One region of the Rhizobium oryzihabitans genome, then DNA from elsewhere that is predicted to be linked to it. Evidence: riboswitches for the same ligand, from Rfam matches in the RefSeq annotation. Region 1 holds a riboswitch; the other holds the start of a gene.
What was found. A riboswitch is a leader RNA that binds a small molecule or an ion and turns the genes downstream of it on or off. The one in region 1 is predicted to bind cobalamin.

Region 1 (3,959 bases):
CCTGATAATATTCGAGATTATCGTTGGAGAGATAGGAAGCCGGGTAATAAACGCGGCCGATCTTGCCCTCTTTGCGGATTTCGATCTTGGAGACGATCGGATGAATCGAGGATGTCGAGTGGTTGATATAGGAGATCGAGCCGGTGGGCGGCACGGCCTGGAGGTTCTGATTATAGAGGCCGGAAGCCATGACGGCCTCCTTCAATGCCCTCCAGTCTTCCTGCGTTGGAATGGAAATGCCGGCTTTTTCGAAGAGGTCGCGGACCTTTTCCGTCGCAGGCAGCCACTCCCGGTCGGTATATTTGTCGAAATACTCGCCCGAGGCATATTTGGAGTTTTCAAAGCCCTTGAAGCTCTGGCCCCTTTCCACGGCAAGGCGATTGCTGGCGCGGATGGCGTGGTAGGTCACCGTATAGAAATAGATATTGGTGAAATCGACGCCTTCTTCGGAACCATAGAAGATGCGCTCCCGCGCCAGATAACCGTGCAGGTTCATCTGGCCGAGCCCGATGGCGTGGCTGGCATCATTGCCCTTTTCCACCGAGGGTACGGAAGAGATGTGGCTCATATCCGAAACCGCCGTCAGCGCCCGGATGGAGGTCTCGATCGTCTTGCCGAAATCTGCCGAATCCATTGCTGATGCAATGTTGAGCGAGCCGAGATTGCAGGAAATATCCTTGCCCATATGGCTATAGGACAGATCGGCGTTTAACTCGCTCGCTTCGCTGACCTGAAGAATCTCCGAGCAGAGATTGCTCATGCTGATACGACCGGCGATCGGATTGGCGCGGTTCACCGTATCCTCGAACATAATGTAGGGATAACCACTTTCAAACTGGATTTCGGCGATGACCTGGAAGAACTCACGCGCCTTGATCTTCTTCTTGCGGATGCGGCTGTCGGCGACCATTTCATGATATTTTTCGGTGACCGAAATCTCGGTCAGCGGCACGCCATAGACCCGCTCCACATCATAGGGCGAGAACAAATACATATCCTCGTTGTTGCGGGCGAGTTCGAAGGTGATGTCGGGGATCACCACGCCGAGCGACAGGGTCTTGATGCGGATTTTTTCGTCGGCGTTTTCGCGCTTCGTATCAAGGAAGCGCATGATGTCCGGGTGGTGGGCATGCAGATAGACCGCGCCAGCACCCTGGCGTGCTCCGAGCTGGTTGGCATAGGAAAACGAATCTTCCAGCAACTTCATCACCGGAATGACGCCGGACGACTGGTTCTCGATCTGTTTGATCGGCGCTCCGAATTCGCGAATATTGGTCAAGGAAAGCGCCACGCCGCCGCCGCGCTTGGAAAGCTGCAGGGCCGAATTGATGGAGCGGCCTATGCTCTCCATATTGTCTTCTACACGCAGCAGAAAACACGAGACCAGCTCACCACGGCTTTTCTTGCCGGCGTTGAGAAAGGTCGGTGTTGCCGGCTGGAAGCGGCCCGAAATAATCTCATCGACCAGATCGCGGGCAAGCTGCTCATCGCCACGCGCAAGGGCCAGCGCCACCATGCAGACGCGATCCTCGTAACGCTCCAGATAGCGTTTTCCGTCGAAGGTCTTCAGCGTATAGGAGGTGTAATATTTGAAGGCGCCGAGAAAGGTCGGAAAGCGGAATTTCCGGGCATAGGCTTCATCGTAGAGGTCACGAACGAAATTGAAGGAATACTGGTCCAGCACCTCCTGCTCGTAATATCCTTCGGTCACCAGATAATCGAGCTTTTCCCTGAGGTTATGGAAAAAGACGGTATTCTGGTTGACGTGCTGGAGGAAATATTGCCTCGCCGCAAGGCGGTCCTTGTCGAGCTGGATTTTTCCATCCGCGTCATAGAGGTTCAGCATCGCGTTCAGCGCGTGGTAGTCCAGCCCAGTATCGACCGGTTTCTGGCTTGCGGCTACCGGCTGTTTGGCGTCCTTGCGCAGCGCGCTCGAGGTCAGCGTGTCCAAAATCGTTCCAATCCATGTTTGACATTGGCGACATCTTCCTCCGTGCCGAGAAGCTCGAAGCGATAGAGAAACGGCACCGCGCATTTGCGCGAGACGATATCTCCGGCGGATGCGAAAGCTGCGCCAAAATTCGTGTTTCCCGCCGCGATGACGCCGCGAATGAGGTTTCGGTTGGAGGGCTCGTTCAAGAACCGGATCACCGGTTTCGGCACGGCCCCTTTCGTGCCGCCGCCCCCATAGGTGGGGGTGACGAGTACATAGGGTTCCGACACATGCGGCACCTCCTCCTCGGCACCCAGCGGCAGGCGAAACAATCGTCGTCCCAGTTTCTGAAGGAAGCGATGCGTGTTTTCGGACCGGCTGGAATAATAGACGATCAGCCCCATCGCCCGCCGCCTCAGCTGATCGAGCCGATCATATCTGGACGGAAACCCGCCCAGTGGCGCTCGCCGGCGACGACCACCGGAACCTGCATGTAACCAAGGCCGCGAACGTGATCGAGCGCATCCGCATCTTCGGAAATATCGACGATCTCATAGCTCACGCCAATGCGATCGAGTGCGCGATAGGTGGCGGTGCATTGGACGCAGGCGGGCTTGCTGTAAACGGTGACGGTCATGATTTCCTCTTTCGAAGCCGCTTTTGCACACGGCTCAACATTGCCGATTGCGATCGCAATCGGTTGGCGATGGTTCTGTCATTCAGGTGGCGGGCACGGCCTTTAGCCGTGGAAAATCATTCTCTACGCCGACGAGCGCAGGAACTCAAAAAAATGCACTGGCATGACTTCACCCCGAAGCTTGTTCTGGAGGGGGCAGAAAAGGGCGCACGCAAATCATTTGCGTCAACACCTTCCTCCGGACACCCCGCCCGTGGACGTTTGCGCTCAAGGCAGGTCTCCTGACTTGCGGGTCACAACATCTATTCCGGCCTTCCCGGAGCTTTCGGCTCCAGTGACCCAAATCGGAACGATGCTCACCGCTTACAGTTGCGGGGGCAGTTTCGGCCTTGCTCCGCCATTAATGGCGTTACGCACCGAATTCCCGTCTTAGCTCCCGACGCTTGCGAATCGGAAGAACCTCGAACACCACATATAGTATATGAGGAAATTTTCTCGTCAATAAATAGACATGGAAAAGCCCCACCCTGTGGATCAAAAAGATTCAACACAGAGTCAACAAAGGCTTAACGATAAATGGAGTTGCCGCTCAAGACGGGAAAAGCGTTAATCTATTCCCAAATATCGATGCGAATATCGGCGGGGCGGGTGTTCTCGATTACCCTTTTTCCGTTGGGAAGATCGTTTTCAAAAAGTTTGGCGTGGATCGCAGCCGCATCGAGACCGTAACCCTGCCATCTGTTCCGCAGCCTCTCTTCGAGCACCGCGACGGACGGGCCAACGAAGATGGTGAGGTCAAAGCTGTCGGAAAGCGTGGTCCAGGGCGCTTCATTCAGCAGGAGATAATTGCCTTCGGCAAGGACAAAGCGTGTCTCTGGCGGGATAGCACGGGCGGAGGCGATGGCAATTTCGCGGGAACGGTCAAAAACCGGAACAAGCACCTCCTGTCCGCCCTTGCGAACGGCGGAGACGATATCGAGGAAACCACGCACATCGAAGGTTTCGGGAGCGCCCTTTCGCGGCAGCAGCCCCCGCTCTTCGAGAATGCCATTGTCCATATGAAAGCCATCCATCGGCAGGACGGCAGCCGTTTCGCTCCGCGCCAGCAGAGCGTCGCAGAGCGCATCCGCCAGCGTGGATTTGCCGGCCCCAGGGGACCGGCAATGGCGATGATGAAACGGGATTGGCCCTCTGCCCGCCGAAGAACGTCTTCGACGATCGTCTCAAGCTTCAGCGTCATGCGGCAAGCGTTTCCTTTGGCGCTTCCTTGGCGCCGGTCATGAAGGCAACGGCGTCGGACATGGTGTAATCCTTCGGATTGATGACGCACAGGCGCTTGCCCAGCCGGTGGATATGGATGCGATCCGCAACCTCGAAAACATGCGGCAT
Region 2 (3,959 bases), 100 kb from region 1:
TTCGGATGCGCTGCCCGCCCCTTCCACCAGCACCAGATCGGCCCGTTGTTTCAGGTGCTCGAAGCTTTCCAGCACGCGCGGCATCAGCCCGGCTTTCATGTGCTGGTAATCGGCGGCTTTGGCATTGCCGACAATTTTACCCTGCACCACCACCTGTGCGCCGGTTTCGCTCTGCGGCTTCAAAAGCACCGGGTTCATGTGAACCGACAGCGGAACGCCCGCTGCACGCGCCTGCAGCGCCTGCGCGCGGCCTATCTCGCCGCCATCGGCGGTGACCGCGGCATTGTTCGACATGTTCTGCGGCTTGAACGGCATGACGGACAGGCCGCGTTTGACGAAGGCACGGGCAAGGCCGGCCACCATCAGCGATTTGCCGACATCCGAGCCGGTTCCCTGAAACATCAGCACGCGTGCAGTCATCTCAGAATTCTATCCCTGCCTGCGCCTTCACACCCGCCTTGAAGTGATGTTTGACGAGGGTCATTTCCGTCACCATGTCGGCGGCGTCGATCAACGGTTGCTTGGCGTTGCGGCCGGTGACGATGACATGCAGATCGGGCCGGCGGCTGGAAAGGGTTTCGACGACTTCTTCCAGCGGCAGGTAATCGTAACGCAGCGCGATATTCAACTCGTCGAGGATCAGGAGGCCGATCGTTTCGTCAGCCATCAGGACCTTGGCTTCTTCCCAGGCCTTTGCGGCTGCCATGACATCGCGCTTCAGGTCCTGCGTGTCCCAGGTAAACCCCTCGCCCATGGTACGCCAGACGACCTTGTCACCGAAGAGCGTCAGCGCCTGCTGTTCACCCGTGGACCATGCGCCCTTGATGAATTGCACCACGCCGACCCTGCGTCCGGTGCCGAGCATGCGCAAAGCAAGGCCGAAAGCCGCCGTGGACTTGCCTTTACCGGGGCCGGTATTGATCATCAGCAGACCTTTTTCGATGGTCTTTTCCGCGACTTCGGCATCCTGAACCGTCTTGCGGTTCACCATTTTCTGCCGGTGGCGTTCGGCTTCGCTGTCGCTGATGTCGCGTGTCATCGCGTTTTCCTTCTCGTCCAGCGGCGCGGGGCCGGATGCCCCTGCCTTTCGGAGCGGCGACTATACCCAATTTGCCGCACCCGGCAATGCGGCCAGCCAACGGGCCGCGGCATTGACCCCCACGCCCGTTCAGCCTAAGGGTAAGGGACTGACGGTCTTTTCCCGGCAACGGGAAAAGCTAAGAGGGAACACGGTTCCGCCCTGACAGGGGTCATTCCGTGGCTGCCCCCGCAACTGTAAGCGGCAAGCCCGCACCGTAAAGCCACTGAACCTCTAAAGATGGTTCGGGAAGGCGGTGCCCGGGTGTTTTAAAGCCGCAAGCCAGGAGACCTGCCGTTTCAGGAAAAACGTCTGCCGGGCGGGGTGCTCCGGTCAGTCGGTCAGATCGAACAGCCGGCTCTGCGCTTTTCCGCATGCCGTTTTCGACATCCGCACCCCGATGAGTTTTTAAAGGCGCGGAAAGCGAAACGGTTTGGATATTACAGCGGTCTCTTCATGTGCGAATTCGGAGGCGGAAGGCGAAAACGCCTCCGGCGTCGTCGTTTTTGTCTGCCGCAGCTGTCGCGATGAAACCGATCCCAATGCGGAGCCGCGACCCGGTGCACGTCTTGCGGATGCCGTCATGGCAACGGCGCAGGAAGCCGGCATTGTCGTCCGTTCCGTCAATTGTCTTGCCAATTGCAAACGCGGCCTCAGCGCCGTGCTTCGCGGCGGCGACGGCTGGTCCTATGTCTTTGGCGGGCTGACGCCCGACGATGCGGAAGACCTGCTGACCGGCGCGCGCATGCTGGCCGCCTCCGCAGATGGCCTGATGCCCTGGCGCGGCCGCCCCGATACATTGAAGCGCGGCATGGTGGCGCGCATTCCCCCATTCGATTTTACCGAGGAGAGATCATGAGCACCCTTCTGGACCGCGTTCCCTGCACCATCGTCACCGGCTTTCTGGGGGCCGGAAAAACCACGCTGCTGCGCGGTCTTCTCGAAAAGCTTGATGGCAAGCGACTGGCCATCATCGTCAATGAGTTCGGTGATATCGGCATCGATGGCGAAATCCTCAAAGGCTGCGGCATTGAGAGCTGCCCGGAGGAAAACATCGTCGAACTGGCCAATGGCTGCATCTGCTGCACGGTCGCGGATGATTTCCAGCCGGCCATTGAACAGATCCTCAGCCGCCAGCCGAAGGTGGAGCATATCCTCATCGAGACCTCGGGCCTTGCCCTGCCGAAGCCCCTGGTGCAGGCGTTCCAGTGGCCGGCGATCAAGAGCCGCGTAACGGTGGATGCCGTGGTGGCTGTCGTGGACGGTGCCGCCCTTGCAGAGGGCCAGGTGGCGCATGACATGGAAGCGCTTGCCGCCCAGCGGGCGAATGACGAAGCGCTCGATCACGACGATCCGGTGGAAGAAGTCTTCGAGGATCAGGTCGCCTGCGCCGATCTCATCGTCCTCACCAAGGCCGATCTCCTTGATCACGCCGGTCTGGAAAAGGCGAAGGCTCATATTCTCGAGCATCTGCCGCGGGCTGCGAAGATCGTCGTCGCCTCGAATGGTGCAATCGACCCCGCCGTTCTGATTGGTCTCGGCCTTGCGGTGGAGGAGGATATCGAAAACCGCCGCACCCATCATGATGGCGAGCTTGACCACGAACACGACGATTTCGACAGCTTCGTCATCGATCTGCCCGCCGTGACCGATCCGGAAGCACTGGCCACCCGTATCGCGGAAACTGCTGCTGCGGAAAACGTTCTTCGCATCAAGGGTTTCGTTGAAGTTTCCGCCAAGCCGATGCGCCTGCAGGTGCAGGCTGTCGGCAGCCGCGTCAACCATTATTACGATCGGCCATGGGCAGCCGGTGAGGAGCGCCGCAGCCGCCTCGTCATCATCGGCGAGAAGGGCATCAACCGCGAAAAGATCGAACAGATGCTGGCCGCCTGACATAAAGCACGTCCGGTTTAAACGGAATCATCGGACGTGCTGTCTTGTTTGCGCATTGTCGGACGCAAAACTGCACTGCACTTTTACTGGAAATGCCTTAGATGCATATTCTCGCCACCACATCCTCGTCTCTGGACGATCTGGTCGAGCCGGTTGATCTCAATCAGCCGCGATCGGATGTGGTGATGCTGTCTTTTTCGGCAAGCGATCTTGCCGGGCTGGAACAGGCATGGCGGCAGGTGGGGTCCAGACTTCCTTCCCTGTCCGCCGCCAACCTCTCCGAACTTCGGCATCCGATGTCAGTCGATCTGTGGATCGAAAAAACGGCGGAGCACGCCCGTGTCATCCTTATCCGGATTCTGGGCGGTGCGGAGCGCTGGCGTTACGGCGTGGATCAACTCTCCATAATGGCGCGACGGCGCGGCATAAAGCTTCTGTTATTGCCTGGTGAGTGCAGCGAGAGGGACGAGAAGCTGGAGGCGGCCTCGACCGTCGATCGACAGACGCTTTCCTCAGTCCTCTCCTTCTTCCGTGAGGGTGGGCGGGAGAATATGGACCGGCTTGCCTCCGGGCTTTCGGTTCTTGCAAGCGGTGGCGCATGGCCGGATATCGAGGCCCAACCGCTGCCGAAAGCGGGTTTCTACCGGCCCGGTAAAGGCGTTGTGGATCAAGCGGAAGCCTGCGTGGGTTACCCCGCCGATGCACCTATTCTGCCCATTCTCTTTTACCGCTCCATGCTTCTGGCTTCGGATTCTGCGCCCGTCGATGCGCTGTTTCATGGGCTCGCACAGCGCGGTTTTAGCCCTTTGCCGATTTTCGTCAGCGGCCTGAAGGATGCGGAGGCGATCCGCTTTCTTGAAACCGTGCTGCCGGATATCAAGCCCGCGGCCATTGTTGCCGCCACGGCTTTTGCCAGTCAGACGGACGACGGTGGCAAAACCCTGTTTGATCGCCTCGGCGTGCCGGTGTTTCAGGTGGTCATGGCGAC

Region 2: linked by a shared signal. The riboswitch ahead of G3A56_RS11760 (DUF1636 family protein) and the one ahead of nrdH (glutaredoxin-like protein NrdH) in region 1 are both predicted to bind cobalamin.

Annotation. Positions count from the first base shown of each region.
Region 1 is NZ_CP048632.1:2,162,545-2,166,503, forward strand. It holds gene nrdE (class 1b ribonucleoside-diphosphate reductase subunit alpha) at 1-1,951, opposite strand, end outside; gene nrdI (class Ib ribonucleoside-diphosphate reductase assembly flavoprotein NrdI) at 1,939-2,337, opposite strand; gene nrdH (glutaredoxin-like protein NrdH) at 2,349-2,570, opposite strand; cobalamin riboswitch at 2,825-3,049, opposite strand; partial or broken gene G3A56_RS11295 (nucleoside triphosphate hydrolase) at 3,182-3,810, opposite strand; gene G3A56_RS11300 (ATP-binding cassette domain-containing protein) at 3,807-3,959, opposite strand, start outside.
Region 2 is NZ_CP048632.1:2,266,741-2,270,699, forward strand. It holds gene G3A56_RS11750 (cobyric acid synthase) at 1-420, opposite strand, end outside; gene cobO (cob(I)yrinic acid a,c-diamide adenosyltransferase) at 422-1,039, opposite strand; cobalamin riboswitch at 1,175-1,391, shown strand; gene G3A56_RS11760 (DUF1636 family protein) at 1,512-1,937, shown strand; gene cobW (cobalamin biosynthesis protein CobW) at 1,934-2,971, shown strand; gene cobN (cobaltochelatase subunit CobN) at 3,073-3,959, shown strand, end outside.